DNA from 3 places in the Streptomyces sp. NPDC005281 genome. Region 2 is predicted to be linked to each of the others. Evidence: riboswitches for the same ligand, from Rfam matches in the RefSeq annotation. Region 2 holds a riboswitch; each other region holds the start of a gene.

Region 1 (10,232 bases), on a different contig from region 2:
CGAGGTGCTTGGCCGCGCCGGCCGCCCGGGGCGAGTCGACCTCCGCGCCGCGGCGGTACTTGCCGGTGAGGAACCCGGCGGCGAGCGCGAAGTACGGGACGGCCGCCAGACCCGCCGTGGAGGCGACGTCCAGCAGGGAGCCCTCGTAGGTGTCGCGCGAGACCAGGTTGTAGTGCGGCTGGAGCGCGACGTAGCGGGCGAGGCCCTCCCGGTCGGAGAACTCCAGGGACTCCCGCAGCCGCTCCGGCGAGATGTTGGAGGCGGCGATGTGGCGCACCTTGCCGGCCCTCACCAGCTCGTCGAGGGCGCCGATGATCTCTTCGACCGGCACTTCCGGCTTGTCGAAGTGCGTGTAGTAGAGGTCGATGTGGTCGGTGCCCAGGCGGCGCAGTGAGGCGTCGGCCGCCGCCTTGATGTTGGCACCGGACAGACCCGGGTACTCGGGGTGCTGGCTGACCTTGGTGGCGACCACGATGTCCGCGCGGTTGCCGCGGCTCTTCAGCCACCTGCCGATGACGGTCTCGGACTCGCCGCCCTCGTTGCCCTCGACCCACGCCGAGTAGGAGTCGGCCGTGTCGAGGAAGTTGCCGCCGGCCGCCGCGTAGGCGTCCAGGACGGCGAAGGACCGGGTCTCGTCGGCCGTCCAGCCGAAAACGTTGCCCCCGAGGGAGAGCGGGAAGACCTCGAGGTCGGACGAACCGAGCTTGCGGAGAGAAGTCATGTGGGACTTCAACGCCCGGGCCGGATGGATGTATTCCGCAATCACCTCGGGACGGCCGGGTCCCACGCCGGTGTGCTCACCTGCCTGACCGACAGCCCTGAAGTCGGGGGGGGTGACGACAGGGCTGCCGGAGATCAGGGGTTGAGGCCCTTGCTCTGGAGCCACGCCATCGGGTCGATGCCGGTGGCGGCGCCGCCGGGGTGCACTTCGAGGTGCAGGTGCGGCCCGGTGACATTGCCGGTCGCGCCGACCCGCCCGATGACATCGCCGGTGGCGACCTTCTGGCCCACGCCGACGCTGATCGACGACTGGTGGCAGAACCACAGCTCCGTGCCGTCGTCGAGGGTGAGGATCGTGCGGTAGCCGTACGAGCCCGCCCAGCCGGCCTCGGTCACGGTGCCGCTGTGGATCGCCTTGATGAGCGTTCCGGTGGGCGCCGCGAAGTCGAGTCCGGTGTGGTAGCCGGAGGACCACATCGAGCCGGCCTCACCGAAGCGCGAGGTCAGGGTGTACGAGGAGGTCGGCAGCGAGTAGCTCTTGGCGAGCTCGGCGAGGCGCTCCTTCTCGGCCTTCGCCTTGGCCGCCTCCTCCGCCTTCTGCTTCACGGCGGTGGCCTTGGCCACGGCGTCGTCCTGCTGCTTGGCGGCGAGTGCGACGGCCTTCTTCGCGGCGGCCGTCTGCGCGGCCTGCTGCGTGGCGGTGTCGGCGTGGTTCTGCTGCGACTTGGCCTGCTGCATGATGCGGTCGCGCAGCGCCTCACCGGCGTCGCCGGCGCCGTGGGCCGCGTCGGCACTGGTCAGACCGGCATCGGTGAGCGGAGTGGTGGAGCCCTTGGGGGCGCTGGACCCGCCGTCCGATATCAGGGCCTTGGCCGAGGCGGTGACCGACGACAGGTCGGGCAGCGAGATCGAGACGGGCGGCTTGCCCGGAGCGGCGCTGGCGATGCCGCCCGCTCCGACGGCGGCTATGACACCGACGCCGAGAACCGTGGAGCTGCGGGCGAGTCCTCCGCCGCGCTGCTTGCCCGTGCGGTGCCGGCCGCGGACGGGAGCGACGGAATCCTCGGTGGGGTTCCACTCCTCCCAGGGCCCCTCGTCCGTGGCATAGCCGAAGGTGTGTGTGTCATTCGGCGGGAACGAGGTCGGCTGAGCGGGCCGGTTTGACGCCACGTGGGCGCACTCCTTTCCTTCCTTGCCGCCTACCGGGTTAGCTGACGGGTTCGGAGCAGGAAGGTCTCCTACGGGCGTACTGCCACCGTGCGTGCACGGCGGGTTACGCTCGATTCACCCCATGGGATGGGTCCCCGGTTCCCTTGCGGGATTCCGCGCGTGCGCACGGAGCCACCTCTTGTGACGGCTGTAACGGCCGCGCTGCGTTATCGAACGTTAATAGACCCGGGCATCGAATTCCAAGCTGTTCCGACTGATCATTAACGGCTTTTGGCTTGGACTTTGGGGTCATGAGCGATGAAAAACGGGCGAGTTGGCCGCATGTCACCTGCACGTGCTTCCCTGACGGCCTGTTCGCGGGCGGCCGTCGCGGGCACCCGTCACGCGCGCCGGACGGCGAGCAGCGCCAGATCGTCCGTCAGAGCGCCGCCCGTGTGCCGGCGAGCCGCCTCGACCAGGGCGGTCAGCAACTCGTCGGGCGCGTGGAAGACGCGTCCGGCCAGCCAGGCCGCCGGATCGTAGAACTCCCCCCGCGGATCGCGGGCCTCGGACAGTCCGTCGGTGTGCAGGAGCAGCGTCGCCCCGCGCGGAAAGCGGTCCTGCACCGTCGGGGCGTGCGGGCTTCCCAGCTCGCTCATCCCGAGAGGCAGCGCGAACACCTCGGCGCTGAGGACGGCGAGCGTGCCGTCGGGGCGCAGCAGCAGGGGCGGTGGATGGCCGCGGTTGACGACACGTACGACGTCCTCGCCGTGCGGGATCTCGGCGAGGACGGCGGTCGTGAACCCCTCGGCCGCCTCGACGCCGTCGCGCCGGGTGCCCGCGCGCGTCAGGGCCCGCTCCAGGCGCCCCGCGACGCCCTCCAGCGTCGCCTCCTGCTCGGCGGCCTCCCGGAACGCGCCGACCACCGTCGCGACGGCGGCCACCGCGGTCATCCCCTTTCCCCGTACGTCCCCGACGACCAGTCGTACGCCGTGCGGGGAGTCCTGCACCGCGTACAGGTCGCCGCCGATGAACGCGTCCTCCTGCGCCGCCTCGTACCGGGCCGCGACCTCGAGCCCGGCGATCCGGGCCTCGGGCTCGGGCAGCACGGCGCGCTGCGCGAACTCGGCGATCTCCCGGACGGAGGCGAGCCGTTCGTCGCCGCGCCTGACCAGGATGTTGATGAGGACGGCCAGGACGGCGGCAGTCGTCACGGTGACCACCTCGGTGACCGCGTCGACGTGCAGGACGATCCCGAGCAGGAAATGGACCACGAGCACCGCGCCGACGGCGAGTACACCGGCGAGAACGGTGCCGCGCAGCGAGTAGAGGGGTGCGGCGACCAGGGGCGCGGCCGTGAAGAAGGGGGCGGCGGTGAATTCCGCCGGGGTGAAGTAGTCGTAGAGGACCCCTGCGGTGACGAGCAGCGCGGGCAGGATCCGGACGAAGGCGCGGGCGCGCACGATCCTGCGGGGGCAGGCTCCCGCAGGACCGGCCGGCACGGCGTTCCCCGGCCGCCGGGCACCGGGGGACGGCGGCCGGGCCCGGTCATCGGGGTGTCCGGTCCGCCGCTCACCTCCTGGCTGCCCCACCCGTCCAGAAGAACCGGTGCGGGGGCGGCGGGCGACCGGTGTGGCCCGACCGGGGGAGAACGGCGTCCGCCGGAGGGAATCGGGACCGGGCCGGAGAAACCGCGGCCCTGAAAAGCCGTAAGGGGCCGGGGCCGGAAGAAGGTGCCGGAAAGCCCGGAAGAACCGGCGGGACGCAAACCGGGGAACAAACACCAAGGGCCGGAACTCGTGAATCCGAGTTCCGGCCCTTGGTCTTCAGTAGCGGGGACAGGATTTGAACCTGCGACCTCTGGGTTATGAGCCCAGCGAGCTACCGAGCTGCTCCACCCCGCGTCGTTGAAATTAGTGTACGCCATCCGCGGGACCCGAAGCACACCCGTTCAATCACGCCCCTCCGGTGCCGTGGGCACCCGGCTCTACCGGGTCAGGAGATGCCGGTTGGGGGCCTGGGCGCGGTCCCCGTACTCGGGGAGGACGACGACCTCGGCGCCCGCGGCGGCGAGGAGCCCGTTCCCGTCGGCGTCCGTGACGAAGGTGTCGGGCTCACGCCAGGCGGTGACGACCCGGCGCACACCTGCGCCGAGGATCAGCCGAGCGCACGGGGCGGGCCGGGAGGCGCGGTGGGCACACGGCTCCAGGCTGCTGTAGACCGTGGCGGTGGCCAGCCGCGGATCGGCCGGGTCGATCTTGGCGAGGGCGGCCTCCTCCGCGTGCACGACGGGGTCCTCGCCCTCGCGGGAGTGGCCCCTGGCCAGTTCGGTCCCGTCGGCCGCGACCACCACGGCGCCCACGCTGAACGCGGTCTTCGAGGGCGGGCACAGCTCCGCGAGTTCGCAGGCCAGCTCCAGCCAGTGCCTGTCCGCGGCGGAGGCGAGCGGGCCGGTGCCGGGCGCGGTGGGGACGTAGCGGATGAGTACGACGTCGCCGACGGGCCGTGTCTCCGTCAGCCGCATCCGGCCCAGGGGGTATTCACCGGGCCCGAAGAGCCGCGGCGCGTCCGGCTGCCCGACGAAGAGGGGGGCGACGGCCAGCTGGAGTTCGTCGGCGAGCTGCTCGCGCACGAGCTGGGTGTGGACCTTGCCGCCGCCTTCGACCATGAGGCGGCGCACCCCCCGTACGTCGTGAAGGTGTTCCAGCAGCACACGCCAGTCGAGCTCGGGTCCGGTCGAAACGACGTCGACTCCGACGAGACCGTGCAGCAGGGCGGAAGCACGCGGCGCGCCCTCGTCCGTCGTGTAGACGACCTTCTGGCCGCCCGTGTGCCAGAACTGCGCCTTCGGGTCGAGCTCGCCCGATCCGCTGACGGTGACTTTCAGCGGGTACTCGGGGCGGCCGCCGGCGACCCTGGCCGCCCGCCGTTCGGCGGAGTTGACCAGCAGACGCGGGTTGTCCGTGCGCAGCGTGCCGGCGCCCACCAGGATCGCGTCGCTGGACGCCCGTACCTCGTCGACCCGGTCGAAGTCGGCCGGGCCCGAGAGCAGCAGCCGCTCGGGGCCGGTGTCGTCCAGGAAACCGTCGAGGGAGACGGCGGCGGACAGCAGGACGTAGGGACGGGGCATCGGGACGCATCCTCCGGTCACACGCACACAGTGGTTCAAGTTTTAAACAATACCTAGACTGGTCTCATGACGACCCGCTGGCTCTCCGCCGCCGAACAGCGCGCCTGGCGCTCGTACCTCTCCGCGACCTCCCTCCTGGAGGACGCCATCGACCGCCGGCTACAGGCGGAGGCGGGGATGCCCCACCTTTACTACTCCATCCTGGCCAAGTTGTCCGAGGCACCGGACCGGCGGCTGCGGATGACCGACCTCGCCGAGGCCCAGAAGATCACGCGCAGCCGGCTGACATACGCGGTGACCCGGCTGGAGAAGGACGGCACCGTACGCCGGGAGGGCTGTCCCACCGACAAGCGCGGGCACGTGGCCGTACTGACCGACGAAGGCATGGCCCTGCTTGAGCGGGTCGCTCCGGGGCATGTCGAGACGGTCCGGACGGCGATCTTCGACCACCTGACCCCGGAGCAGGTGTGCCAGCTGGACGAGATCTGCGCAACCATCACCCGGGCGATCCAGAGCGGGGATTCCGGGGCGTCCGGGGAAGATCTGCCGTGGCGGAGGCGTTCCTGTTCCTCGTGAGGCGCGACCGGGGCACCCGAACCCGTTGCTTGAAGTTTTAAGCAGATGTAGTGTCTCCTTCCGTGGCTGTGCTTCAAATCTGAAGCACAACCCCGTACGAACCTGCCGGACGGAGAGACACCATGCGCGACCACCCCGACGCCACCGTGCGCACCCGCGTCCGCGTACCCCTGCGCTTCGGCGACGGCTACTCCGTCGACGCCGAACTCGTGACCTTCCACGGTCTCGACGACGGCATGGAGCACATCGCCGTCGTCCTCGGAGAGCCCGGTGCGAACCCGCTGGTGCGACTGCACTCCGAGTGCCTGACCGGCGATGTGTTCGGCTCGGCCCGCTGCGACTGCGGACCCCAGCTGCGCGAGGCGGTGGAACAGATCGCGGACCGCGGCGGCGTCCTGCTGTACCTGCGCCAGGAGGGCCGCGGCATCGGCCTCTACAACAAGCTCGACGCGTACGCCCTCCAGGACCAGGGCCTGGACACCTACGCCGCCAACACGGCCCTCGGACTGCCCGAGGACGGCCGCGACTACACGGCGGCCGCCCAGATGCTCCGGGCCCTCGGCATCGACTCGCTGGACCTGCTCTCCAACAACCCGGACAAGGCCGAGCAGCTCCGCGAACTCGGCATCACGGTCTCCCACCGGGTCCCGACGGGCGTCTTCACCACCGCCCACAACGTCCGCTACCTGCGCGCCAAGGTCCTCCAGACCCAGCACACGCTGCCGCTGCCGGAACTCACGGAGCGCACGGAACTCACGGGCCTCTCGGCGGGCTGACACGCCGGCACCCCCTGGAACGAAACAAGCCCCCGGCTCAGATCACCTCTGAACCGGGGGCTTCTCCGTAGACCCTGTGGGACTCGAACCCACAACCAATGGATTAAAAGTCCACTGCTCTGCCAATTGAGCTAAGGGTCCCCGCACCGAAAACACCGGCACGGCGCACCGGCCCGCGCCGACGCATCCCCGAGCATAGCGGGACGCGGCCGGGACTCCGATCGGGTATCGGGGACCCGGCCACGCCAATAGCCCACAAGGTCAGGGATCGACCGGTTCGGGCGCACCCTTGCGGGCGGCCTCACGGGCGATCGTGCGCTGATGGTCGGGGTTGAGGAACCAGTGACGCGCCGAGGCCAGCCACCAGGCCGCGGCGAAGCCGAGGACGACGAGGACGGCGATCGGGGCGTAGTTGAACGTCTCCCAGGTGACCGGGGAGACCTGGGGCAGCATGAACAGGACCGTGATGACGGCCACCCAGACGACCGCGATCACCCCGATGGGACGGGACCAGCGGCCCAGATGCCAGGGACCGCGCTCGAAGGCGTCGCCCTTGCGCACCCGCAGCAGGGTCGGGATGACGTACGCGACGTAGAGCCCGATGACCGCGATCGACGTCACGGCCGCGTAGGCCGCGTAGTTGATCAGATACGGCAGGCCGAGCACCAGGGCGCCCAGCGCGGCCAGCCAGACGGCCGCCACGGGGGTCCGTGTGCGCGGGTGCACCGTGTGCCACACCTTCGAGAACGGCAGCGCGCCGTCGCGCGAAAAGGCGTAGATCATGCGGCTGTTGGCGGTCACGGACGCCATGCCGCAGAACAGCTGGGCGCCGATCACGACGAGCAGCAGGAGCTTCCCGGACGTGGCACCGAGCGCGTCCAGCAGGATCTGCGCCGGGGGCGCGCCCGTTCCCGAGCCCAGCTCCTTGTCGTACGACTGGATGGCGAAGTTGAAGCCGAGGAGCAGGACGAATCCGGCGATCCACGAGGTCCAGATGGACCGCACGATCCCCTTCGGACCGGCCGTGGAGGCGTCGTGGGTCTCCTCCGTCATATGGGCGGAGGCGTCGTACCCGGTGAACGTGTACTGGGCCATGAGGAGTCCGATGAGGACGACGTAGACCCCGCTGCCCCAGCCCGTGTTGTTGACGAACTTCGTGAACACGAAGGACGCCGACTGGTGGTGGTCCGGTGCGAAGGTCAGCGCGCCGACGATGACGCCGACGCCGATGACGTGCCACCACACGCTGATGCTGTTGAGGAGGGCGACGATCGCCACGCCGAAGGTGTTGAGCAGCCCGTGCAGGATCAGGATCCCGGCGAACAGGAGCACCGTGCGGCCCGGCGTCACCTGGAAGTCGAACTGGAGGTTCAGATAGGCGCCGAGGAACGCCGCCGCGCCGAAGTCGATGCCGGCGGTCACCGCGACCTGGCCGAGGACGTTGAACCAGCCCGTGAACCACGCCCAGGCCGCCGCGGTGCGCTCCGGGGCGAGCCGGTGGGCCCAGAAGTACAGCCCGGCGGACGTCGGATAGGCCGAACAGATCTCGGCCATCGCGAGTCCGACGAACAGTGTCATCAGTCCGACCGCGACCCAGCCCCAGGTGATCACGGCGGGACCGCCGGTGTTCATGCCGAACTGATACAGGGTCAGGCAGCCCGACAGGACCGAGATGATCGTGAAGGAGACCGCGTAGTTGGAGAACGCCGACATGCGGCGGGCGAGAACCTGCGTGTAGCCGAGCTGGGCCAGCCGCTCTTCGTCCGACAGCCCACTCGCTCTGGCGTCATCTGTCATGCCCCCAGCGATTCCCTTGCCGGGGGCATGACATGCGCTCCGAGGGGGAGCAAATTGGCTAGAAAAGGCCCTTGTAGCTCTGCCAGCCGCCGGCGATCTTCACCCGCGGGCCGAACGAGCCCGTCCCCGTACCGGCGTTGCGGTAGACGTTGCCCGAAGTGTCGCGCTCGACCAGGTCGTTCTTCCCGTCACCGGTGATGTCGCCCACCCCGACGATCGCGTCGTAGGACGCGCCCCAGGCGGAGAACACCTTCACCCGGTCCTTCAACAGGCCCGTGCCGGTGCCGTCGTAGCGGTACAGCGTCCCCGACCTGTCCCGCGCGAGCACGTCCCCGGTCCCGTCACCGTTCAGGTCACCTGCGCCGACGATCTTCGTGTAGCCCCTCCACGCCGTACGGATCCGCTTCCCCGCGGCGAGCGTTCCGTCGCTCTTCGCGGCGAACAGGTAGAGGTCGCCGGTCGAGGCCTTCCTCGCGAGCAGATCCGGCCGCTTGTCGCCGGTCAGGTCGCCGGGCGAGGTCAGGACGTCGTAGGCGTTCCAGCCGGTGCCGAGCGACTTGTACGACGTCGAAAGGGTCACCGCCCGGCCGCACGCGGGCTTGTAACCGCGCAGGGAGCCGTCGCTCAACCGCACCAGGACGTCGTTGCAGCGGTCGCCGTTCAGGTCGCCGAACGGCACCGCGAGCGCCTTGGCCGACCAGCCGTTGCCTGTGACCTTTCCGGCGAACGCGCCCTTGCCGTCGCCCTGCTGGAAGGTCAGCCCGCCCGAGGAGTTGAGGGTGAGCAGGTCGCCGGTGCCGTCCGGGTCCCCGTCGGGCCCCACGTGGTCGTGACGTACCGGGCTGCCGCCCTTCAGCCGGACCGTGCCGCGCACCTGGAGCGGCGCGCCGACACCGTCCGCGGGTGTGACGGACACGGTCCAGTCGTAGGAGCCGTCCGGAGCGAAGGCGTCGCCGGGAAGCGCCGGGTCGGCGCCGAACCAGCCGACGTTCAGCTCACCGCGCGCGGGACCGCCATCGCGGTTGTCGTTGTAGGTCTTGCCGGTGGCGCGGTTGCGCGCGGTCACCGTCCAGTTCGCGGCCGGCTTCGACAGCAGCAGGGTGGTCAGGGTGTCCGGGGTGGTGTCGATCGCGTGTGCCCGGACGGACGGCACGTTCGCGGCGGGCGCGAGCAGCCGCAGCGGCTGCTGGGCCACTCCGGACGGTACGAGGTGCACGCGCTCCTGGTCGTCCACGTAGGCGGCGTTCGCGCCGGACTCGTCGACCGTCCAGCGCACGTCCCGCTGCGAGACCCCGGTGTCGGGCAGGTCGCCGATGACCCGGCTCTCGGCGGTGCCGCTCGCGACCGTCGTGAGCGTCAGCTTCCCGGCCGCCTTGTCGTGGGTGACGACGTATCCGTCGCCGAGCCTCGCCTCGTCGGCGGGCACGGCCACGGACTTCTTCGCCGTACGGTCGAAGACACCGGCCCGGCCGTCGCAGGTCCAGTAGATCCAGCGGCCGAGCGCCTGGAGTTCGGTGGGCGCGCAGCCCGCGTCGGTGGTGAGCGTCTCGGTGGTCCTCTTCGCGGTCAGGTCGTACGCGGTGACGCTGCCGGGCGTCGATCCCGCGGTCCAGAGCACGTCGCCGGAGAGGGCGGCGGCGCCGGGGGTGCGGGTGAGCGCGGGGGTGCCGCCGTCGCCGATCGCGTACACGTACTGCTTGTCGGCGGCCGTGTAGAGGACGTACCGCCCCGAGACATCGGTGACACGCCCGCCCGCAGGCACGCTCCGCTGCCACAGCCCCGCCGCCGTCGGGCCGTTCACCCTGAGGAGGTCGGAGGTCGCCGAGGAGTGCTCCAGCCAGGCGATCCGGCCGTCCGCCGTGCCGTGGATCTGGGAGCAGGCCACGTCGGTCGCCGCGCACGGGGCGATCACGACGTCGGACGTGAGTCGCGGGGTGAAATCGGCCCGCTCGCCGTACTCGGGGCTTCCGGTCACGGCGACGGTCCGCGCGTAGTCGTCACGCGTCCCGTTCCGGCTGGTGTCCGTGACGACGAGACGCCCCTGGCCGAGGGAGATCCCCTGAACCGGGACGGGCGGGTTGGGC
Region 2 (10,232 bases):
GCCGTCGACCAGGGGCACACGCATGGAGAAGGGCTGCGCCAGACGCACCAGGGCGTCGTAGATCGACGCGTCGCCGTGCGGGTGCAGCTTACCCATGACCTCGCCGACGACACGGGCGCACTTCACATAGCCGCGGTCGGGGCGCAGGCCCATCTCGTTCATCTGGTACACGATGCGACGGTGAACCGGCTTCAGGCCGTCTCGGGCGTCGGGCAGGGCTCGCGAGTAGATGACCGAGTACGCGTATTCGAGGAAGGAGCCCTGCATCTCGTCCACGACGTCGATGTCGAGGATCTTCTCCTCGTACGAGTCGTCGGGCGGCGGGGTCTTCGTGCTACGGCGGGCCATCGCTGCTGCGGCTCCTTCACGGTCTCTGCCGGGGCATGAACGGGTTCTGACGCGCACCATTGTGGACCGCCCCACTGACAACGCCGACCGCGACCCGTCCGTAGCGCCCCTCCGGCGCGCTCCGCGGGCGTCGCCGGGACCCCTCCCGGACAGCCCCGCGGCCCGGTGCCCGGCGGGCCCCGAGCGCGTTCGCGGCGTTTCCGCAGGAGCTTCCCCAAGCGGGCCGGGGGCACGCGTGAGTCTCGCTCTCGGCGTACGAGGCGCGGGAACCGCGCCAGCCGTCCGCGCGCTTGCATACAGTGGCAGGACCGACAGGAATGACGCAGTTCCGCGATCGAAGGGACGTACATGCCCATGGGTCACACGGCCACAGCTGAGGCAGGCTCCGGCGGCCTGACAGCGACCGAGCACCGCCTGGCCAACGGCCTGCGCGTGGTGCTCTCCGAGGACCATCTGACCCCGGTCGCCGCGGTGTGCCTCTGGTACGACGTCGGCTCACGCCACGAGGTCAAGGGCCGGACCGGACTCGCCCACCTTTTCGAGCACCTGATGTTCCAGGGCTCCAAGCAGGTCCACGGCAACGGCCACTTCGAACTCGTCCAGGGCGCCGGCGGCTCGCTCAACGGCACGACGAGCTTCGAGCGCACCAACTACTTCGAGACCATGCCCACCCACCAGCTGGAGCTCGCCCTCTGGCTGGAGGCCGACCGCATGGGGTCGCTGCTGGAGGCGCTGGACGACGAGTCCATGGAGAACCAGCGCGACGTCGTGAAGAACGAGCGCCGCCAGCGTTACGACAACGTCCCTTACGGCACCGCCTTCGAGAAGCTCACCGCGCTCTCGTACCCCGAGGGCCACCCGTACCACCACACCCCGATCGGGTCGATGGCGGACCTGGACGCGGCCACCCTGGAGGACGCCCGCGCGTTCTTCCGCACCAACTACGCGCCCAACAACGCGGTCCTGTCCGTCGTCGGCGACATCGATCCGGAGCAGACGCTCGCCTGGGTCGAGAAGTACTTCGGCTCCATCCCCGGGCACGACGGCAAGCCCGCCCCGCGGGACGGCTCGCTCCCCGAGATCATCGGCGAGCAGCTGCGCGAGGTCGTCGAGGAGGACGTCCCGGCACGCGCGCTGATGGCCGCCTACCGGCTCCCGGAGGACGGCACGCGCGCGTGCGACGCCGCCGACCTGGCACTCACCGTCCTCGGAGGCGGCGAGTCCTCCCGGCTCTACAACCGGCTCGTGCGCCGTGACCGTACCGCCGTCGCGGCCGGGTTCGGCCTGCTGCGGCTCGCCGGAGCGCCCTCCCTGGGGTGGCTGGACGTGAAGACGTCCGGCGACGTCGAGGTCCCGGTCATCGAGGCCGCAGTCGACGAGGAGCTCGCCCGGTTCGCCGAGGAGGGCCCCACGGCCAGGGAAATGGAGCGCGCCCAGGCCCAGTTGGAACGCGAATGGCTCGACCGGCTCGGCACCGTCGCCGGCCGTGCCGACGAACTGTGCCGGTTCGCCGTCCTGTTCGGTGACCCGCAGCTCGCCCTGACCGCCGTGCAGCGCGTCCTCGACGTCACGGCTGATGAGGTCCGGGAGGCCGCCAAGGCCCGCCTGCGCCCCGACAACCGCGCGGTGCTCGTCTACGAGCCGACCACCGCCCAAGCCGCGGACGCGGCTGACTCCGCCGACGAGACCGACGAGGAGGCGGCGAAGTGACCGAGCTCGCCACCATGGACTTCCACCCGCAGCCCGAGGCGGGCCGGCCGAAGCCGTGGGCGTTCCCCGCCCCCGAGCGCGGCACCCTGGACAACGGTCTGACCGTGCTGCGCTGCCACCGCCCCGGCCAGCAGGTCGTCGCCGTCGAGGTGAACCTCGCCGCGCCGCTGGACGCCGAGCCCGCGGGCCTGGACGGCATCGCCACGATCATGGCGCGCGCCTTCTCCGAGGGCACCGACAAGCACTCGGCCGAGGACTTCGCCGCCGAACTGGAGCGCTGCGGCGCCACGCTCGACGCGCACGCCGACCACCCCGGCGTACGCCTGTCGCTCGAAGTGCCCGTCTCGCGCCTGGCCAAGGCCCTCGGCCTGCTCGCCGACGCCCTGCGGGCCCCCGCGTTCGCGGACAGCGAGGTCGAGCGGCTGGTGACCAACCGGCTGGACGAGATCCCGCACGAGACGGCCAATCCCGCCCGTCGCGCGGCCAAGGAGCTCTCCAAGGAGCTGTTCCCGGCGAGCGCGCGCATGGCACGCCCGCGCCAGGGCACCGAGGAGACCGTCCGGAACATCGACTCGTCGGCCGTACGCGGCTTCTACGAGAAGCACGTGCGCCCCGCCACGGCCACCGCCGTCGTCGTCGGCGACCTGACCGATGTCGAGCTCGACGAGCTGCTCGCCGACACGCTCGGCTCCTGGACGGGCTCGTTCGCCGAACCGCTTCCCGTGCCGCCGGTGAGCGCCGACGACACCGGCCGCGTGATCGTCGTCGACCGCCCCGGCGCCGTCCAGACGCAGCTGCTCATCGGCCGGGTGGGTGCCGACCGGCACGACCGTGTGTGGGCCGCCCAGGTCCTCGGCACGTACTGCCTCGGCGGGACCCTCACCTCGCGCCTCGACCGCGTCCTGCGCGAGGAGAAGGGCTACACCTACGGCGTGCGGGCGTTCGGGCAGGTCCTGCGCTCCGCGCCGGACGGCACGGGCGCCGCGATGCTCGCCATCAGCGGCTCGATCGACACCCCCAACACCGGTCCGGCGCTCGACGACCTGTGGAAGGTGCTGCGCACCCTCGCCGCCGAGGGGCTGACCGACCAGGAGCGCGACGTCGCCGTGCAGAACCTGGTGGGTGTCGCACCCCTCAAGTTCGAGACGGCGGCGGCCGTCGCGAGCACACTCGCCGACCAGGTCGAGCAGCACCTGCCGGACGACTATCAGGCGACGCTCTACCGGCAACTGGCCGCCACCGGCACGGTGGAGGCCACCGCGGCCGCCGTGAGCGCCTTCCCGACGGACCGTCTGGTGACCGTCCTGGTCGGCGACGCGGCGCAGATCGCGGAGCCGGTCAGGGCTCTCGGAATCGGTGAAGTCACCGTGGTGGCCGCCGAGTAGAACCCGTGCGCCCCGGGAGGGCCCTGACGGCTGAGGAGCCGTCAGGGCCCTCCCTTTTTCGCCACAGCCCCCAAGATGTCCGCATTCGTATGCTGGTTGCCCTTCTGCCCTGTGGGATGCGTTACAAAAATCGTGATCCGTTTGTTGTTCGAAAGAGGCCCCGTCTAGCGTCGGGGCGGCTGTTCGTCATGCAGTGCGCCGCGCCCGCGGCACCGGACAGTCATCGCCGAGTCCCCGTGACGCGAGTCAGGGGAGCCGGGGACCCACGCAGTCCCTGGGGTGAATCGGACGCCCTCTTCGGAGGGAGTCCGTAGGAGACCTTCCTGCTCCGAACCCGTCAGCTAACCCGGTAGGCGAGAGGGAAGGAAAGGATCAGCCCCTACATGGCGTTCACCTGTGGCACCGGCAAGCATCGTCGTACGAGCAGCCGGGTGCACAGCACCACCACGACCGCCGTCGGGGTCGCGGCGCTCACCACCACCGGCGTGATCGGAACCCTGGCCGCCCCCGCGTTCGCCGCGGAAGCCTCCGTCGAGCAGACCGGGCTGACCCAGGCCGTCACCCTCAACGACACGGTCGCCGACCAGATCGACGCCCAGGCCTTCGCGCAGCAGCGCGCCGCCGACGAGGCCGCCGCGCGCAAGCAGGCCGAGCAGACCGCGCGCAAGCAGGCCGCGGAGCAGGCCGCGAAGCTTCGTGAGACCAAGGAGCGCGCCGCCCGCGAGGCCGAGCGAAAGCGCCTGAACACCTTCGTCATGCCGATCACCGGTTCGTACGTCTCCACCGGCTACAAGGCCAGCAGCAGCCTCTGGTCCTCCGGCAGCCACACCGGCGTCGACTTCCACGCCGCGTCCGGCACCTCGGTCCACGTCGTCGGCGCCGGCACGGTCGTCACGGCCGGCTGGGGCGGCGCCTACGGCAATCAAGTCGTGATCAAGATGCACGACGGCACGTACACCATGTACGGCCACCTGTCGTCCATCGGGGTGTCCGTGGGGCAGACAGTCACCCCTGGGCAGCAGATCGGCCTCTCCGGGGACACCGGCAACACCACGGGACCGCACCTCCACTTCGAGGCCCGTACGACCGCGGAGTACGGCTCGGACATCGACCCGGTCGCGTACCTGCGCTCGCACGGCGTCAACGTCTGACGACCGCTTCGCGGCTTCTTCACCGCTTTCGATGCCCCGGCTCACCGAGCCGGGGCATCATCGTTTCCGCGGCCGTCTGTCCAAAAAATATCCATGGATTCCGGCCTGCCATCGGAAATTCAGGCTTCCTGCAATAGAGTCACTGAAGAAGCGTCAATGGACGGCGTTTCACGGGGATTAAAGCGGAGGTCGGTCATGCGTATTCCGGCGCACTCGGTGTGCACGGCGATCCGTGACGACATCGTCGCGGGTGTCTACGAGCGCGGCGGCCGGCTCACCGAGGAACTGCTGGCGCGGCGGTACGGCGTCTCGCGCGTCCCCGTGCGCGAGGCTCTGCGCACGCTCGAGGCCGAGGGCTTCGTGGTCACCCGCCGGCACGCGGGCGCGTGTGTCGCGGAGCCCACCGAGCAGGAGGCGGCGGACCTCCTGGAGATGCGCATGCTGCTGGAGCCGCTGGGCGCCGCGAGGGCCGCGCAGCGGCGCACGGAGGCCCATCTCAAGGTGCTGCGCGGCCTGGTCAGGCTGGGGCAGGAGCGTTCCAGGCGAGGCCACAGCGAGGATCTGCGCTCGCTGGGCGGCTGGTTCCACGAAACGCTCGCGCAGGCGTCCGGCAGTTCCGCCCTGACCTCCGCGCTCGCCCAGCTGCGCCACAAGATCGCCTGGATGTACTCGGTGGAGGCGCCGGCCGATCCCGCGGAGTCCTGGGCGGAGCACGGCGGCATCGTGGACGCGGTGGCCCGCGGCGACAGCGAGCGGGCCCGCGCGATCACGGCCCTGCACGCCGAGCGTGCCACGACCGCGCACCGGCTCCGATTTCCCGGCGGCGAACGGCCGGACCGTGTGAGAAGTTCGCAACATCCCGTAAACATGATGGGCCTGCGTCATTAACACGGACGCCGTATACAAAGAGAGATAATTTGCGGGGCTCAATTTCGGTGCCCTTTTATTTGTGTGTCCGGATTCCTTCCTGTCTCCGGAATTCCGGCACACGACATTCTCGTACCCGCGCCGCGAGGGGCCCGGCGGGGCACCCGGGGGAATCGCCGAGCGGGGTACGGAAACGGCTGAGCCGCGCCACCCGGAGAGGGGGCGCGGCTCAGCCGCATGCGTCCTGATGCCTTGTGGGCGGCTCAGACGGTCTCGGGGAGCTCGTCGAGCCCCTCGGCGACCAGCCTCGCCAGACGGTCGAGAGCGGCCTCCGCGCCCTCGGAGTCCGACGAGAGGACGATCTCCTCGCCGCCCTGGGCGCCGAGGCCGAGGACCGCGAGCATGGAGGCCGCGTTGACGGGGTCTCCACCGGCCTTGGCGATCGTCAGGGGGACGCCGGAGGCCGTGGCCGCCCGGACGAAGATGGAGGCGGGGCGGGCGTGGAGGCCCTCGGTCCAGCCGACGTTGACGCGGCGCTCAGCCATGTGATGCTGCCCTTCGGGTGTTCAGGGTTGTCTAGACCAGTGTTCCATATCGTGAGGCATGCCCGGACGGTCCCGGGTCCCGCCCTGCCGCGGTGTCGGTCAAACGCCCGTTCCGACGCCCGTCACCCTCAGACTGCCTCGCGCCGTTGTCGTACGCGAGCCGTACTCTGGGCCCCATGCAGACCTCGTCGGACCGGCACGAGTACCCAGCCCACTGGGAGGCCGACGTGGTGCTGCGCGACGGCGGCACCGCGCGCATCAGGCCCATCACCGTGGACGACGCCGAACGACTGGTCAGCTTCTACGAGCAGGTGTCGGACGAGTCGAAGTACTACCGCTTCTTCGCGCCCTATCCGCGGCTGTCCGCCAAGGACGTCCGCCGCTTCACCCACCACGACTTCGTGGACCGGGTGGGCCTCGCGGCCACGGTGGGCGGCGAGTTCATCGCCACCGTCCGCTACGACCGGATCAACGCGGACGGCATGCCCGCCTCCGCGCCCGCCGACGAGGCCGAGGTCGCCTTCCTCGTCCAGGACGCCCACCAGGGCCGCGGCGTCGCCTCCGCGCTGCTCGAACACATCGCCGCGGTGGCCCGCGAGCGCGCCATCCGCCGCTTCGCCGCCGAGGTGCTGCCCGCCAACAACAAGATGATCAAGGTGTTCACGGACGCCGGATACACCCAGAAGCGCAGCTTCGAGGACGGCGTCGTCCGCCTGGAGTTCGACCTCGAACCCACCGACCGCTCCCTCGCCGTGCAGCGCGCGCGTGAGCAGCGTGCCGAGGCCCGCTCGGTACAGCGACTGCTTGCTCCCGGTTCCGTCGCCGTCATCGGCGCCGGGCGCACACCCGGCGGGGTCGGCCGCAGCGTCCTCGACAACCTCCGGGAAGCAGGGTTCACCGGACGGCTGTACGCCGTGAACGCGGCACTCCAGGACAAGGAACTCGACGGAGTCCCGGCCCACCGCTCCATCAGGGACATCGCCGAGCCCGTGGACCTCGCCGTCGTCGCCGTGCCCGCCGAGAACGTCCCCGCGGTCGTGACGGAATGCGGCGAACACGGCGTGCAGGGGCTGGTGGTGGTCTCCGCCGGCTATGCCGAGAGCGGCTCCGAGGGGCGCGAGCGCCAGCGTGAACTCGTACGTCACGCGCGCACGTACGGGATGCGCATCATCGGGCCCAACGCCTTCGGAGTCATCAACACGTCGCCCGACGTGCGTCTGAACGCCTCGCTCGCCCCGCACCCGCCCCGCCCCGGACGCATCGGCCTGTTCGCGCAGTCCGGCGCCATCGGCATCGCCCTGCTGTCCCGGCTGGAGCGTCGCGGCGGCGGCGTCACAGGTGTGACCGGAGTCTCGACCTTCGTCTCCACCGGGAACCGGGCGGACGTCTCCGGCAACGACGTCCTGCAGTACTGGTACGACGACCCGGACACCGACGTCGCCCTGATGTACCTCGAATCCATCGGCAACCCGCGCAAGTTCACCCGCATCGCGCGGCGGACGGCGGCAGCCAAGCCGCTGGTCGTGGTCCAGGGGGCGCGACACGGCGGGGCCGCTCCCCAAGGCCACGCCATACGGGCCACCCGGCTGCCACACGCCACCGTGTCCGCGCTGCTGCGCCAGGCCGGAGTGATCCGCGTGGACACGATCACCGAACTCGTCGACGCGGGCCTCCTGCTGGCCCGCCAGCCGCTTCCCCGGGGACCCCGCGTCGCGATCCTCGGGAACTCCGAGTCGCTCGGGCTGCTGACGTACGACGCGTGCCTCGCGGAAGGGCTCAGGCCGCTGCCGCCGCGGGACCTGACCACGGCCGCCTCGGCGGAGGACTTCCACCGGGCCCTGTCGGCGGCACTCGCCGACGACGGCTGCGACGCCGTCGTCGTGACGGCGATACCGGCGGTGGGGGAGACCTCGGCCGCCGACGCTGCACTCGCCGAGGCGCTGCGGTCCTCCGCCCTGGAGGCTCCGGCGAAGCCCGTCCTCGTGGTGCACGTCGAACTGGGCGGACTCGCCGAAGCCCTGTCCGCCGCCGTGAGCACCGCACCGCAGGCCCCCGAAACAGCGCCGGGCGCCGCCCCCGGCGCCCGCTTCCACCCCTCGGACCTGTCACCCGCGGCGCCGAGGGCCGAATCCCCGCCGGACTCCCGGCTCATCCCCGCCTACCCCGCCGCCGAACGCGCCGTCCGCGCCCTGGCCGAAGCCGTCAAGTACGCCCAGTGGCGCCTGGACGCAGGGGAGCCCGGCAAGGTGCCCGAGTACGAGGACATCGACGAGAAGTCGGCGGCCCGGCTGATCGACGACCTCCTCGCGCGCGGGGAGGGACTGACCCTGGGAGGCGAGCAGACGGCGGCGCTCCTCGGGCGATACGGCATCGACGTTCACCGCGCTCTGCCCGCGCCCACCCCCGACGACGCCGTCGCGGCCGCGCGGACCATCGGATACCCCGTCGCCCTCAAGACCACCGCCCCGCACCTTCGGCACCGCGCCGACCTCGGCGGAGTACGCCTGGACGTGGCGGACGAGGAGCAACTGCGCCGGGCGTACGCGGAGCTGACCGAGCTGTTCGGGCCGCCGACCGTGCTGCGCCCTGTCGTGCAGGGGATGGCGCCGCGCGGCGTCGACACGGTCGTCCACGCGGTGATCGACCCGGCGGCCGGGGCGGTGCTCTCCTTCGGGCTCTCGGGAGCCGCCTCCGAACTGCTCGGGGACACCGCGCACCGGCTGATCCCGGTCACCGACCGGGACGCGGCCTCCCTGGTCCGGTCGATCAGGACGGCGCCGCTCCTGTTCGGCTGGCGGGGTTCCGCCCCGGTCGACACGGCGGCCCTCGAAGAGCTCATGCTGCGCGTCTCCCGGCTGGTCGACGACCACCCGGAGGTCGTCGCCGTCTCCCTGGAGCCGGTGGTGGTCGCCCCGACCGGCGTGAGTGTCCTCGGCGCCACGGTACGGCTGGCCCGCGCGCCGCTCCGGGACGACCTCGGCCCCCGGACCCTGCCCGTCGTCTGAGCGCCGGGCCGGGTCACCGTGGTGGTCCGGGGCACGATGATCACCACAGTCGCGCCGAGCCGCCGAGCCGCCGAGCCGCCGAGCCGCCGAGCCGCCGAGCCGCCGAGCCGCCGAGCCGCCGAGCCGCCGAGAGGCCGGGACGCCGAGAGGCCGGGACGCCCAGGACGCTGGAAGCGGGTGTCCGTGGGACGGGCGGGATCCCGTCCCGCCGCTCGCCCTGGATCCGTCCCGCCGGAGGCCCCGCACGGACGTCCGCCACGCCCGCGCCGCGCCGGGCACCCCGCGCGTTTCGGTCTGATCCGTCCACGACAGACCCACGCGAGCGGTGCCTCGCAGTCAGTGGGCCCCCGTAGGATGGACGTCATGGCCAAGACCAGTACGACGACCCAGGGGCTGCGAGCGGCGATCGAGCGCAGCGGCTACTACCCGGCCCTCGTGGCCGAGGCGGTGGAGGCCGCGATCGGCGGCGACACCATCCGGTCGTACCTGGTCCACCAGGAGACGACGTTCGACGCGAACGAGGTGCGGCGGCACGTCACCGTGCTCGTCCTCACCGGCAACCGCTTCATCGTGAGCCACACCGACGAGCAGAACGCGGACACCACCTCCCCGACGCCCTACGCCACGACCTCGACGGAATCGGTCAAGCTCGGCCGCATCTCCTCGGTCGTCGTCAGCCGCGTCGTCGCGAACCCCGAGTCGTACACGCCCGGCACGCTGCCCCGCGAAGTGGTGCTGACCATCGGCTGGGGCGCCGTCTCCCGTATCGACCTGGAGCCGGCCGCCTGCGGTGACCCCAACTGCGACGCCGATCACGGCTACACCGGCAGCTCGACGGCGGACGACCTGAGCCTGCGGGTCAGCGAGGCCGGGGACGGTCCGGAGACCGTCCGCCAGGCCCTCGTCTTCGCGCAGTCCCTTTCCGAAGCGACCGCGGACGTCGCCCGCTGATGGCCCTGCCCACCTGGGACCACCCGGAACCGCTCGCCATCGACTCCGCGCCCGTCCCCGAGTACGGCGCCGGTTCGCTGGCCGATCTGCTGCCCACCCTCGCCGCCGGTATGTCCGTGCCCGGCGTGACCGCCGCCATACCCGAGCTGACAGCGGCCGACCGGAACTGTGTGTTCCTGATCGACGGCCTCGGCTGGGAGCAGCTCAGGGCCCACCCGGACGAGGCACCCTTCATGACGTCGCTCCTGGCGTCCTCGCGCGGTGGCACCG
Region 3 (10,232 bases), on a different contig from region 2:
GCGAGACGTGCTGCCGGTCGTTCGCGCCGCCCCGCTCCGCGTACCGGGTGCGCTGCTGCGGAGTGAGTCGGTCGAGCAACTGGCGCGCCGCGCCGAGCTTCTCGTTGATCGTCTTCTTCCGCTGCTTCAGTTCGGTCTGCCGTGACTTGAGCGCGGCCAGTTCGATGTGCGCCGCTCCGCGCAACTGCTCCAGCTCGCGGAGTTGTTTGCGTACCCCGGCGATCTCCGCCGACTGCCGGGTGCCGACCCGCTCGGCGAACGCGGCCCCCTCCAGATACTGGTCGGGGTGGTCGGAGAGGGCGAGTTGCACCACGGGGTCGAGTCCGCCGCTGCGGTACTGCGCCGCCGCCATCGAACCCAGCGCCTCCCGGGCGGAGTTGAGCCGGTCCTCGCGTCGGGCCGCCTCGTCGCGGAGCTTCCTCAGGTTCGTCTCCGCCTGGCCGGCCTTCTCCTCGGCGCCGTCGTACTTCTGAGTGGCCGCCTCCGCCTCCTGGTACAGCTTGTCGATACGGGCCTTCACCTGTGCCGGGGACAGCTGGGGGTCGGCGTGTCCGACCCCGTCGAATCCGGTGGCCGTCGCCGCGCCCGCGAGGGCGATGGTGACTGCCGTGCGGGCCGTGTTTCCACCGATCGAGCGCTGTTTGGCCTTGCGGTGCGCTGCCACGAGGGCCCACATCCTTCCGTGCGACCGCCCTTGCGGTGCGGTCAAGCGGTGACACGTCCGGCGGCGGCGCACACAGGGGGAGCGGGCCGCCGCCGGACCTTCTCGGCGGTGGTGTCCGACTGCCGTCCCTGGCCCGGACGGTGGTGGGGAGCCGGTCACCTGGTGGAGGACGCTAAACCTGCGAGCGCGCCGTTGGTAACGCTATGTACGGAACTATCGCAATTGGATCGCTGAGCGACTGTATGTGACCAATTTCCTGGCCGTATGGCGCCGACTCGACGCGGGGTGCTGACCGAAGCGACGAATTCCGGAGAGTCCGCGCGATGCCGGTGCTATGGGTGACACGCGATGGTCCGGTGGAGGGGGAGTGGCGGCGGGGGCGGCGGTCGGAAGAGCCGCCAGGTCGGGGAAGCCGCTCCGCCGGACCGCCTTTTTCTAGGGGCCGGCCCCCTCGGAGGGGATGCCCCCCGTAAGGGATGCCCCCGTCGGGAGCGGCGTCAGGGGGTGCGGTTAGGCTCCGGCTCCATGGGCGTACTCATCCATCTCTTCGTCGGCCTGCACATCATCGGCATCGCCGCGCTCCTCGGCGGCTTCTTCACCCAGATGAAGGCGATGGGCAAGGGCACCGGCCGCTTCGTCCCGGCGATGCTGCACGGCGCGCTGACCATGCTGGTGACCGGGGTCGCCCTGGTCGGGCTCAACCAGGCCGACGGCAACACGGTCAACACCGTCAAGATCGGCGTGAAGCTGGCCCTGCTGATCGTGATCCTCGGGCTCGTCTATGTGAAGCGGGACGACGAGACGGTGGACAAGCGCCTCTTCGGCCTGGTCGGGCTGCTGACCGTGACGAACATCTTCATCGCCGTCCTGTGGACCTGACCGGCGCACTCACTCCCGCACGGCGGACCTGAAGGCGAGAGCGGCCCCCGCGGCCACCACGAGCCACACCGCCACCGCGATCCACAGGAGCACCTGTCCCGGCCCCTTGAGCCCGAAGACGTCGAGGGCGGTCGCGACCGAGAGGGCCGCAGCCGCCGTCATCCCCATGGGGAAGACGGTCGCCCAGCGCCGTACGTCGAACTGCGGGCGCGGCCACACCACCTCCGCGACGGCCAGCGCGCCGTAACAGGCGAGGTCGAGCACGAGCAACGCGGCGGTCGTGGCGCGCAGGACGCCCTGGTCGTCGTTGTTCCAGAGGTACGGGTTCACATGGTGCGCGGCGACGAGTTTCGCCCCGGCCAGCGCCGAGATCGCGAGCGCGCCACCCGCCACCCAGTGGTCCCCGGCCCCCTTCTTCACCTCCCACAGGTCGAAGTGCGCGAAGCACACTCCGTAGCAGACGATCCCGAGCCAGAACAGCACCATCGCGGCGTGCGCGAGCCAGTCCGGGCCCACGGCGGTGGCGATGGTCGAGGCGAGAACCGAGAGCCCCTGTGTGGCCACGCAGACGAGGAAGACGCCTCCCGCCATGCGGCGCCGCCAATGCCGTACGACGGCCACGAGCAGGATCGGCCAGAGCACGGCCGACAGCGCGAGCAGGGCCTCGGCGAGCACCTGCCATCCCAGCAGGGAGAACCGGGTGCCGAGTACGGTGGTCGCCGCGACGGCGGTGAGGCCGGGAGGTGTGCCGGCCTGCCGCGTCCATTGCTCCCGGTCGTCCGCCAGGCGGACGAGGAAGTCCGCGGCGAGCCCGAGCCAGGCCAGCGAGGCGAGGACCAGCGCGATCCGGGAGAGGGTCTCGTAGCCGGTCAGGTGCAGCCCGACCGAGATGATGCCGGTGGCCATGACGGCGGCCCCCGCGGCGGGCGGCCGCCCCGCCCACCAGGTGCGGAACGAGGACGTGTCCGGCATGTCCGGTGTTTCAGGCATGCGCCCGATGCTAGGGCCTGTCCTGCGGATCAGACCGGAGGAAGCCCCGGCGCCGTGCGGACGCGGGTGGGCGGGCCGAGCCCCGCGTCCTTGGCCTGGTCCGGAGGACCGGCGCCGGGGCATCCGGAGGACCGGCGCCTGGCATCCGGACCGGTCGCGGGCGAGCGTGCGTGAGCGGCCGCGGAGGGGCGGGGCGGGGCGAGCGCGCGGGGCACGCGCGCGGGCCTCTCGGCTCCCGCGAGCGCGCCCCGTGGAGAGGTCCCGGCCTACCCGGGGCGCACCACGCTGTGGATGATCGACGTGCCGCCGTAGTAGATCGACTCCTCGCGGACGTACGCTCCCGGCTTCGGCGCGTGGATCATCATGCCGTCGCCTATGTAGAGGCCGACGTGGCTGATGTCGTCGTAGAAGAAGACGAGGTCGCCGGGACGGGCGTCGGCGAGGGGGACCGTCGTGCCGGCGTTCACCTGGTCGTAGGTGACACGCGGCAGGCTGACGCCGGCGGCCTTCCACGCGGCCTGGGTCAGGCCCGAGCAGTCGTAGGAGTCAGGGCCGGTGGCGCCCCAGACGTACGGCTTGCCGACCTGCGCGCGGGCGAACGCGAGCGCCTTGGCCGCCTTCGCCGTGTACGAGGAGTCCGTGTCCGCCGATCCCGTCGCCGACCCGGCGGAGGACCCGGTCGCCGAGCCGGATGCCGAACCGGTCGAGGTGCCCGAAGACTGCTTCCGGGCGGCCTTCTCGGCGGCGGCCTGCTGCCGTGCCAGTTCCGCCGCCTTGGCCGCGGCCTGCTCCTGCTTCTTCTTCTCGATCGCCGCCAGCCGTGCCTTGTCCTCGGCGTTCAGCTTCGAGAGCAGGTCGCGGGCCTCGGTGAGCTTCCGCTGCACCGCGGCCTTGGAGGTCTTGAGTTCCTTCTGCGTGGCGGTCAGCGACTCCAGGCTCCGGGTGGCCTCCGCCCGCTTTTTGGTGGTGGCGGCCTGCTCGGTGATGTAGTCGTCGACGGACGCCTTCTGGCGGGACGTCAGGCGGCTCATCAACTGGGTCTGGTCGAAATAGTCCTGCGGGTTGTCCGCGAGCAGGAGGGTCGCGGTGTCGGGCGCGGCGGCCCCGGTGCGGTACTGCGCCGCGGCGAACGAACCCAGTTCCTCGCGAGCGGTGTTGAGCTTCTCGGTGCGCTGGGCGACGTCGTCCAGCAGGGTGTCGACGCGCTTGCGCTGCTCGGCGGTCTTCTCCCGGGTCGCGTTGTACTTGTTCGTGGCCGTCTCGGCCTGGTGGTAGAGGTCGTCGACCTTCTTGGAGACTTCTTCGATGCGGGGCCTGGGTTCGGCCGAGGGGGCCGCGTTGGCGGTCTGGGAGAGCAGGGCCACGGAGGTGAGGGCCGCCGTGGCGAGGGCCGGGGTCCGTATGCCTGCGATGCGCGTACCCGAAGGACGCGATTTGCGGTGCGACGCCAAGAGAGGCGACTCCTTCCGTCATCCGCCTGCCGAGTTAGCTGTCGGGTTCGGGCGGGTGGTTCCGGAAGGTTGCCCTACGGTCCTTGCCCCACAAGGCGGTTGGACCGATTCACCCCAAGGTCGGTGGGTCCCCGGCTCCGGCGGCCTCGCGGCGTACGGAATCGGCGGAGGCCGCTCGGCCCGGCGACGTTCGCCGGTTGTGGTCGAGTGGCCTTCCGGCACGCTAGCCAACCGGTGTGGCCCATGTGAAGGTTGATGTGCGATATGCCCGATACATTTTCGTGACCTTGGCCGCACCCGCCGCATTCCGCGTGCCAATCGCGCCAATCCGACCACTTTGCCCTCGGCTTGACCTTCGGTGATCGATCGATCGCACATGGTCATGGTCCGGGAGAGTCCTGTCACGACTGCCCGTCGAGTTCTCCGGGTGGCGGCGGGCTGTCGGTGGGGCGGCCTAGACTCGGAGAGCGATGAGCAGCCTCTTTGACGACAGCTTCCTGGCGAACCTCAAGCCCTCCGCGGCCCACGAGGAAGAACACCCGCCGCCGCCCGAGGACGATCACGTACCGGAGCAGGTTCCGGACGATCTGTTCGGCGGGAAGTTCGACATGCCGCCGAACCGGGACGCGTACTACCGCGACGGCGCCCCCAGGCCCGCCGTGGACCCGGCGGCCCTGCTGGACGGACTGAACGAGAACCAGCGCGCCGCCGTGGTCCACTCCGGCTCCCCGCTGCTCATCGTGGCCGGCGCCGGCTCCGGCAAGACCCGGGTGCTCACCCACCGGATCGCGCATCTGCTCGGCGAGCGGAGCGTTCACCCCGGCCAGATCCTCGCGATCACCTTCACGAACAAGGCCGCGGGCGAGATGAAGGAGCGCGTCGAGGCGCTCGTCGGCCCCCGTGCCAACGCGATGTGGGTGATGACCTTCCACAGCGCCTGCGTCCGCATCCTGCGCCGCGAGAGCAAGAGGCTCGGTTTCACCTCCTCGTTCTCGATCTACGACGCCGCCGACTCCAAGCGGCTGATGGCGCTCGTCTGCCGTGATCTCGACCTCGACCCGAAGCGTTTCCCGCCGAAGTCGTTCAGCGCCAAGATCTCGAACCTGAAGAACGAGCTGATCGACGAGGAGGACTTCGCCGCCCAGGCCACCGACGGCTTCGAGAAGACCCTCGCCCAGGCGTACGCGATGTACCAGTCGCGGCTGCGCGAGGCCAACGCGCTCGACTTCGACGACCTGATCATGACCACGGTCAACCTGCTGCGCGCCTTCCCGGACGTCGCCGAGCACTACCGCCGCCGCTTCCGGCACGTCCTGGTCGACGAGTACCAGGACACCAACCACGCGCAGTACTCGCTGGTCCGGGAGCTCGTGGGCACCTCCGAGCACCCCGTGGACGTACCGCCCGGCGAGTTCGACCTGCCCCCGGCCGAGCTGTGTGTCGTGGGTGACGCGGACCAGTCGATCTACGCCTTCCGTGGCGCGACCATCCGCAACATCCTCCAGTTCGAGGAGAACTACCCGAACGCGACGACGATCCTCCTGGAGCAGAACTACCGCTCCACGCAGACGATCCTGTCCGCCGCCAACGCGGTCATCGAGCGCAACGAGTCCCGTCGCCCCAAGAACCTGTGGACCAACGCGGGCGCCGGCTCGAACATCACGGGCTACGTCGCGGACACCGAGCACGACGAGGCCCAGTTCATCGCCGAAGAGATAGACCGTCTCACCGACGCGGGCGACGCCAGGGCCGGCGACGTCGCGGTCTTCTACCGTACGAACGCGCAGTCCCGTGTCTTCGAAGAGATCTTCATCCGCGTCGGCCTGCCCTACAAGGTCGTCGGCGGCGTCCGCTTCTACGAGCGCAAGGAGGTCCGGGACGTCCTGGCGTACCTCAGGGTGCTTTCCAACCCCGAGGACTCCGTCCCGATGCGCCGCATCCTGAACGTGCCCAAGCGCGGGATCGGCGACCGCGCCGAGGCGATGATCGACGCCCTGTCGCAGCGCGAGAAGATCAGCTTCCCGCAGGCGCTGCGCCGCGTCGACGAGGCGTACGGCATGGCCGCGCGCTCCACGAACGCGGTCAAGCGGTTCAACACGCTGATGGAGGACCTCCGTACGATCGTCGAGTCCGGCGCGGGCCCGGCGACCATCCTGGAGGCCGTCCTCGAACGCACCGGCTATCTCGCCGAGTTGCAGGCTTCGACCGACCCCCAGGACGAGACCCGGATCGAGAACCTCCAGGAACTCGCCGCCGTGGCCCTGGAGTTCGAGCAGGAGACCGGCGAGGGCGAGAACCCGGGCGGACTCTCCGCGTTCCTGGAGCGGGTCGCGCTCGTCGCCGACTCCGACCAGATCCCGGACGAGGAGGACGGCAACGGCGTCATCACCCTGATGACCCTGCACACCGCCAAGGGCCTCGAATTCCCCGTGGTCTTCCTGACCGGCATGGAGGACGGCGTCTTCCCGCACATGCGCGCGCTCGGACAGGCCAAGGAACTGGAGGAGGAGCGGCGCCTGGCCTACGTCGGCATCACACGCGCGCGGGAGCGGCTCTACCTCACCCGCTCCTCGATGCGCAGCGCGTGGGGACAGCCCTCGTACAACCCGCCCTCCCGCTTCCTGGAGGAGATCCCGGCGACCCATCTGGACTGGAAGCGGACGGGGGCGACGGCGCCCATGTCCACCGGTCCGGTCTCCGGTATCGCCGCCTCCCTCTCGTCCTCGCGTTCGCGGTCCGCGGCCTCGGGTGCCTCGGGCTTCGCCACCCGGCGCGGTGCGACCGAGAAGCCGGTGGTCTCGCTGACCGTCGGGGACCGGGTCACGCACGACCAGTTCGGCCTCGGCACCGTCGTCGGGGTGAAGGGGACGGGCTCGAACGCGGAGGCGACGGTCGACTTCGGAGAGCCCAAGCCGAAGCGGCTGCTGCTGCGGTATGCGCCGGTGGAGAAGCTGTAGCCGAGCCCGCCGGATCGATCACGGGTCCGAACCATGGGCCCGGATCATCGGGGCCCGGATCGTCGGGGGTCCGGACCACGGACCCGGATCGTAGGTCCGGATCACGGGCTCGGATCTACGTGGGGTCCAGACCGTGGCTGCGCAGCCACGGAAGCGGGTCGATCGCCGCACCGCCGGCCGGGCGGACCTCGAAGTGCAGGTGGGGGCCGGTCGAGTTGCCGGAGTTCCCCGAGAAGGCGATCTGGTCACCGGCCTTGACGGTGGTGCCGGAGGGGACCTTGTACGAGGAGAGGTGGCAGTACCACGTCTCGGTGCCGTCCATCGCGGTCAGGATCAGCATGTTGCCGTACGCGCTGTTCCACTGCGTCCGGACGGTCCCGTCGGTCGCCGCCATCACGGTCGTTCCGTAGGAGACGGGGAAGTCGATGCCGGTGTGCACGGACATCCAGTTGACGCCGGCCTGGCCGAAGTAGGCGCTGAGCCCCCGCTGCGTCACGGGAAGGACGAACTTCGGACGCAGCCGCTCCTTGCGGGCCGCCTCCTCCGCCGCCTTCTTCTTCTCCGTCGCCTGCTGGGTCTTGAGGTCGATACGTTCCTGCGTGCGGCTCGCCCGGTCGGCGAAGTCGTCCGCGCCCGCGGACAGACTCTGGAGCTGGCTGTCCAGCTTGACGTTGGCGGCGGAGGGCTTCACCGCGGTCGCGTCGGAGGCGCTGACCGTCGTGTCCTTCGAGTCGCTTCCGCCGAGTCCGCCGACACCGCCCACGGAGGCGGCGGCGATACCGGCGACCCCCATCACGCAGACCGAGGGCACCGCGACGGTCAGCAGAGCGGAACGTTTCGCAGGACTGCGGCGGCGGGAGCGGGAAGCGGACCGGGTCGCGGGACGCCGGACCGGGGTGATCTCTTCCATGCCCTCGAGCAACGGCCGCTCGTGTCCCTCGTCGTACGGGTCGTAGTCGCTGTCGGGGCCGCCGTCGTGGCCGTCCGGGTCCGCGAAGTCCTCGGCCGCGTCGAACTCGTCCGCTTCCGAGGCGAGTTGACCGTGGAGCGCCTGGTCGAAGGTCGCGGTCGCCTGCTCGTCGAAGGGGACCTGGTCCGTCCGGCCGGACGATTCCTCGTACGTCATGTCGAGCTGTGTGAGGTCATGGCCGTACGAGTCGGACGCGGCCTGAGACTGTTCGTACGACTCCGCCTGAGGCTGCTCGTACGACTCGGCCCCCGGGTGCTCGTACGCCTGGTACGCGTCCTGGCCTCCGGCGCTGTTCCACTGCGTGGCGTCGTACGCGCCCGTCTCCTGCGTCGGCACGGTCCACTGCTGGGTCCCGTCGTACGACTGGTCCGGCTGGATCCAGGCGTTCGCGTCCCACTGGCCCGAGGCGTCGGGGCCCGGATGCTGCGCGGGGATGTCGGCGAGCTGCTGGTAGCCGTTGGCCCAGGCCGTCGCGTCATGGGCGCCGGTGTCGTAGCCGGTGTGCTGGACGGCGTACGGGTCGTAGCCCTGCTGCTGGACTCCGGCGTTCCACTGCGTGGCGTCGTACGAGCCGGTGCCGGCCCCGCCCGGCATGGTGCCGAAGAGGGGATCGCCCGCGAAGTCCGAGTGGGAGTAGTCGCCCGCGCCGGCCGTGTTCGCGCCCGATTCGAAAGGTGCGGCGGCGTAGTCGCCGTACGCGGTGAAGCCGCCGTACTGGGCTTCGTGCGCGCCGTAGGGCGCGTAGGGCGCCGAGGCGGCGTCTGAAGCCGGAGCCGGGGGAGTCGCGATCCCCGACGGGTGACGGTCGTTCACCAACTTCTCTTTCGCCTCGACAACAGGGGCTGGCAGAGCAGTGCGGCGACTGTACCCGGCGGTATGCGGGCGCGACAATCTTCGGCAGGTTTCCCCGTCGCAGGAAACGGGCATTCGGCCGTGTTTCGGGGGAGCGCGGGCGAGGCCTTGGCCTGGCGTTCGATAAGCGTTCGAAGTTTTCGGTCGGTGGGAGGGCTTCCGGGCGACCGTCAGTGGTCCGAACGGTCGCCCTCGGGCCTCCGCACGCCGCTCCTCACGCCACCGTGAGGCCACCGGTCCGGGCCACGGCACGGGGTCCCGACACCTCGATGTCGAGTGCCTGCCGGATTCCGGTCGCGACGGCCGGATGCACCGGCAGCGCGAGATGGCCGACACCGCTCACCCGGACGTTCTGGGCGAGCAGGTCGGGATGCTCGACGCAGGCCGACTCCAGCGGGTCCATCAGATGGTCGAGATCGCTCCAGAAGCTGACGAACTGCGTACGGCAGCCCGGAGCGGGACCGGTCAGTTCCTCGATCACCGGGGAACCGGGACGCATCTGCCGGACGATCGGGTGCGCGTTCATCAAGGGCGCGACGCGGGTTCCCGAGTGCGGGGTGCCGAGCGTGACGAGCGTGCGGACGTGGGTGTCGCCGCCCAGGCACTGCACGTAATAGCGCGCGATCAGTCCGCCGAGGCTGTGCCCGACGATGTCCACCCGGTCGTGGCCCGTGCGCTCGCAGATCTCCTCGATGTGCCGGCCGAGCAGCTCGGCCGCCGTACGGATGTCGCACGTCAGCGGCGAGTAGTTGAGGGACTCGACGTGCTGCCTGCCGTGCTGGGCGAGGTTGCGGCGCAGCAGGACGAAGACGGAGCGGTTGTCGATGAAGCCGTGCAGCAGGACCACCGGGGGCTTGGCCTCCGCGGGCAGCCGGGTGGCCACGTCGGGTGAGGGGAGCGGGTGTCCGGTGCGGCGTTCCTGGGTGATGCCGGAGGGATACAGGAGGAGGTGCCCGGCGAGGATCGCGAGTTCCAGGGCCGTCGCCTTCAGCAGGGCCACCGACAGCCCGGCCAGTTTCGTCGGAAACAGGCGCTGGCACAGGGGGAGAAAGGGCGACGCAGCCTCATTGACCTTCATGGCCGACCTCCTGTCGGCACGCGGGAGGACCACTCCGTCCCCCGTGTGCCCTAGTGGAAAGCCGTGAGGTCGGCGACGACGGCGGCCGACGGCGCGTCCGCGGCGTGTGAGACCGGTGACGCTGTGGAGTGCGCGGCCGAAGGCGCGGAATACGACGCCGACCCCGGCTCCCCGACGTTCCGCCGTGCTGGCTGCACCGGCGTGCTGTCGTGGCGTGGAGTCGCCCTCGCGTTCCCGTGGTTCTCTCGCCCGGCCTCGCTCCCCGCTGTCGTGCCGTCGCCGATGCGCCCCAGCACCACGCCGTCCCGCTGACGACGCGATGGTGCGGCCACCTGATCGCGGCTCTTCTTGCGCCCGCTCCGGCCGTGGCCCGTACGCCGCAGGTCCCTGC

What was found. A riboswitch is a leader RNA that binds a small molecule or an ion and turns the genes downstream of it on or off. The one in region 2 is predicted to bind cyclic di-AMP.
Positions count from the first base shown of each region.
Region 1: another riboswitch for cyclic di-AMP. It lies ahead of ABZV42_RS06975 (M23 family metallopeptidase); the one in region 2 lies ahead of ABZV42_RS14095 (peptidoglycan DD-metalloendopeptidase family protein).
Region 3: another riboswitch for cyclic di-AMP. It lies ahead of ABZV42_RS22745 (NlpC/P60 family protein); the one in region 2 lies ahead of ABZV42_RS14095 (peptidoglycan DD-metalloendopeptidase family protein).

Region 1 covers NZ_JBEXGX010000003.1:393,798-404,029, reverse strand. The annotation lists gene ABZV42_RS06980 (aldo/keto reductase) at 1-721, opposite strand, end outside; gene ABZV42_RS06975 (M23 family metallopeptidase) at 856-1,890, opposite strand; cyclic di-AMP (ydaO/yuaA leader) riboswitch at 1,902-2,058, opposite strand; gene ABZV42_RS06970 (PP2C family protein-serine/threonine phosphatase) at 2,271-3,371, opposite strand; tRNA gene ABZV42_RS06965 (tRNA-Met) at 3,700-3,773, opposite strand; gene ABZV42_RS06960 (dihydrofolate reductase family protein) at 3,857-4,999, opposite strand; gene ABZV42_RS06955 (MarR family transcriptional regulator) at 5,066-5,575, shown strand; gene ribA (GTP cyclohydrolase II) at 5,698-6,351, shown strand; tRNA gene ABZV42_RS06945 (tRNA-Lys) at 6,420-6,492, opposite strand; gene ABZV42_RS06940 (amino acid permease) at 6,613-8,148, opposite strand; gene ABZV42_RS06935 (VCBS repeat-containing protein) at 8,207-10,232, opposite strand, start outside.
Region 2 covers NZ_JBEXGX010000008.1:153,721-163,952, reverse strand. The annotation lists gene ABZV42_RS14110 (DNA topoisomerase IV subunit A) at 1-348, opposite strand, end outside; gene ABZV42_RS14105 (pitrilysin family protein) at 697-2,058, shown strand; gene ABZV42_RS14100 (pitrilysin family protein) at 2,055-3,443, shown strand; cyclic di-AMP (ydaO/yuaA leader) riboswitch at 3,658-3,814, shown strand; gene ABZV42_RS14095 (peptidoglycan DD-metalloendopeptidase family protein) at 3,827-4,594, shown strand; gene ABZV42_RS14090 (GntR family transcriptional regulator) at 4,790-5,482, shown strand; gene ABZV42_RS14085 (HPr family phosphocarrier protein) at 5,725-6,006, opposite strand; gene ABZV42_RS14080 (GNAT family N-acetyltransferase) at 6,183-9,011, shown strand; gene ABZV42_RS14075 (DUF5998 family protein) at 9,375-9,962, shown strand; gene ABZV42_RS14070 (nucleotide pyrophosphatase/phosphodiesterase family protein) at 9,962-10,232, shown strand, end outside.
Region 3 covers NZ_JBEXGX010000016.1:44,317-54,548, forward strand. The annotation lists gene ABZV42_RS22730 (NlpC/P60 family protein) at 1-664, opposite strand, end outside; gene ABZV42_RS22735 (hypothetical protein) at 1,190-1,543, shown strand; gene ABZV42_RS22740 (tellurite resistance/C4-dicarboxylate transporter family protein) at 1,553-2,533, opposite strand; gene ABZV42_RS22745 (NlpC/P60 family protein) at 2,800-3,984, opposite strand; cyclic di-AMP (ydaO/yuaA leader) riboswitch at 3,992-4,161, opposite strand; gene pcrA (DNA helicase PcrA) at 4,455-6,941, shown strand; gene ABZV42_RS22755 (M23 family metallopeptidase) at 7,057-8,724, opposite strand; gene ABZV42_RS22760 (alpha/beta fold hydrolase) at 8,978-9,841, opposite strand.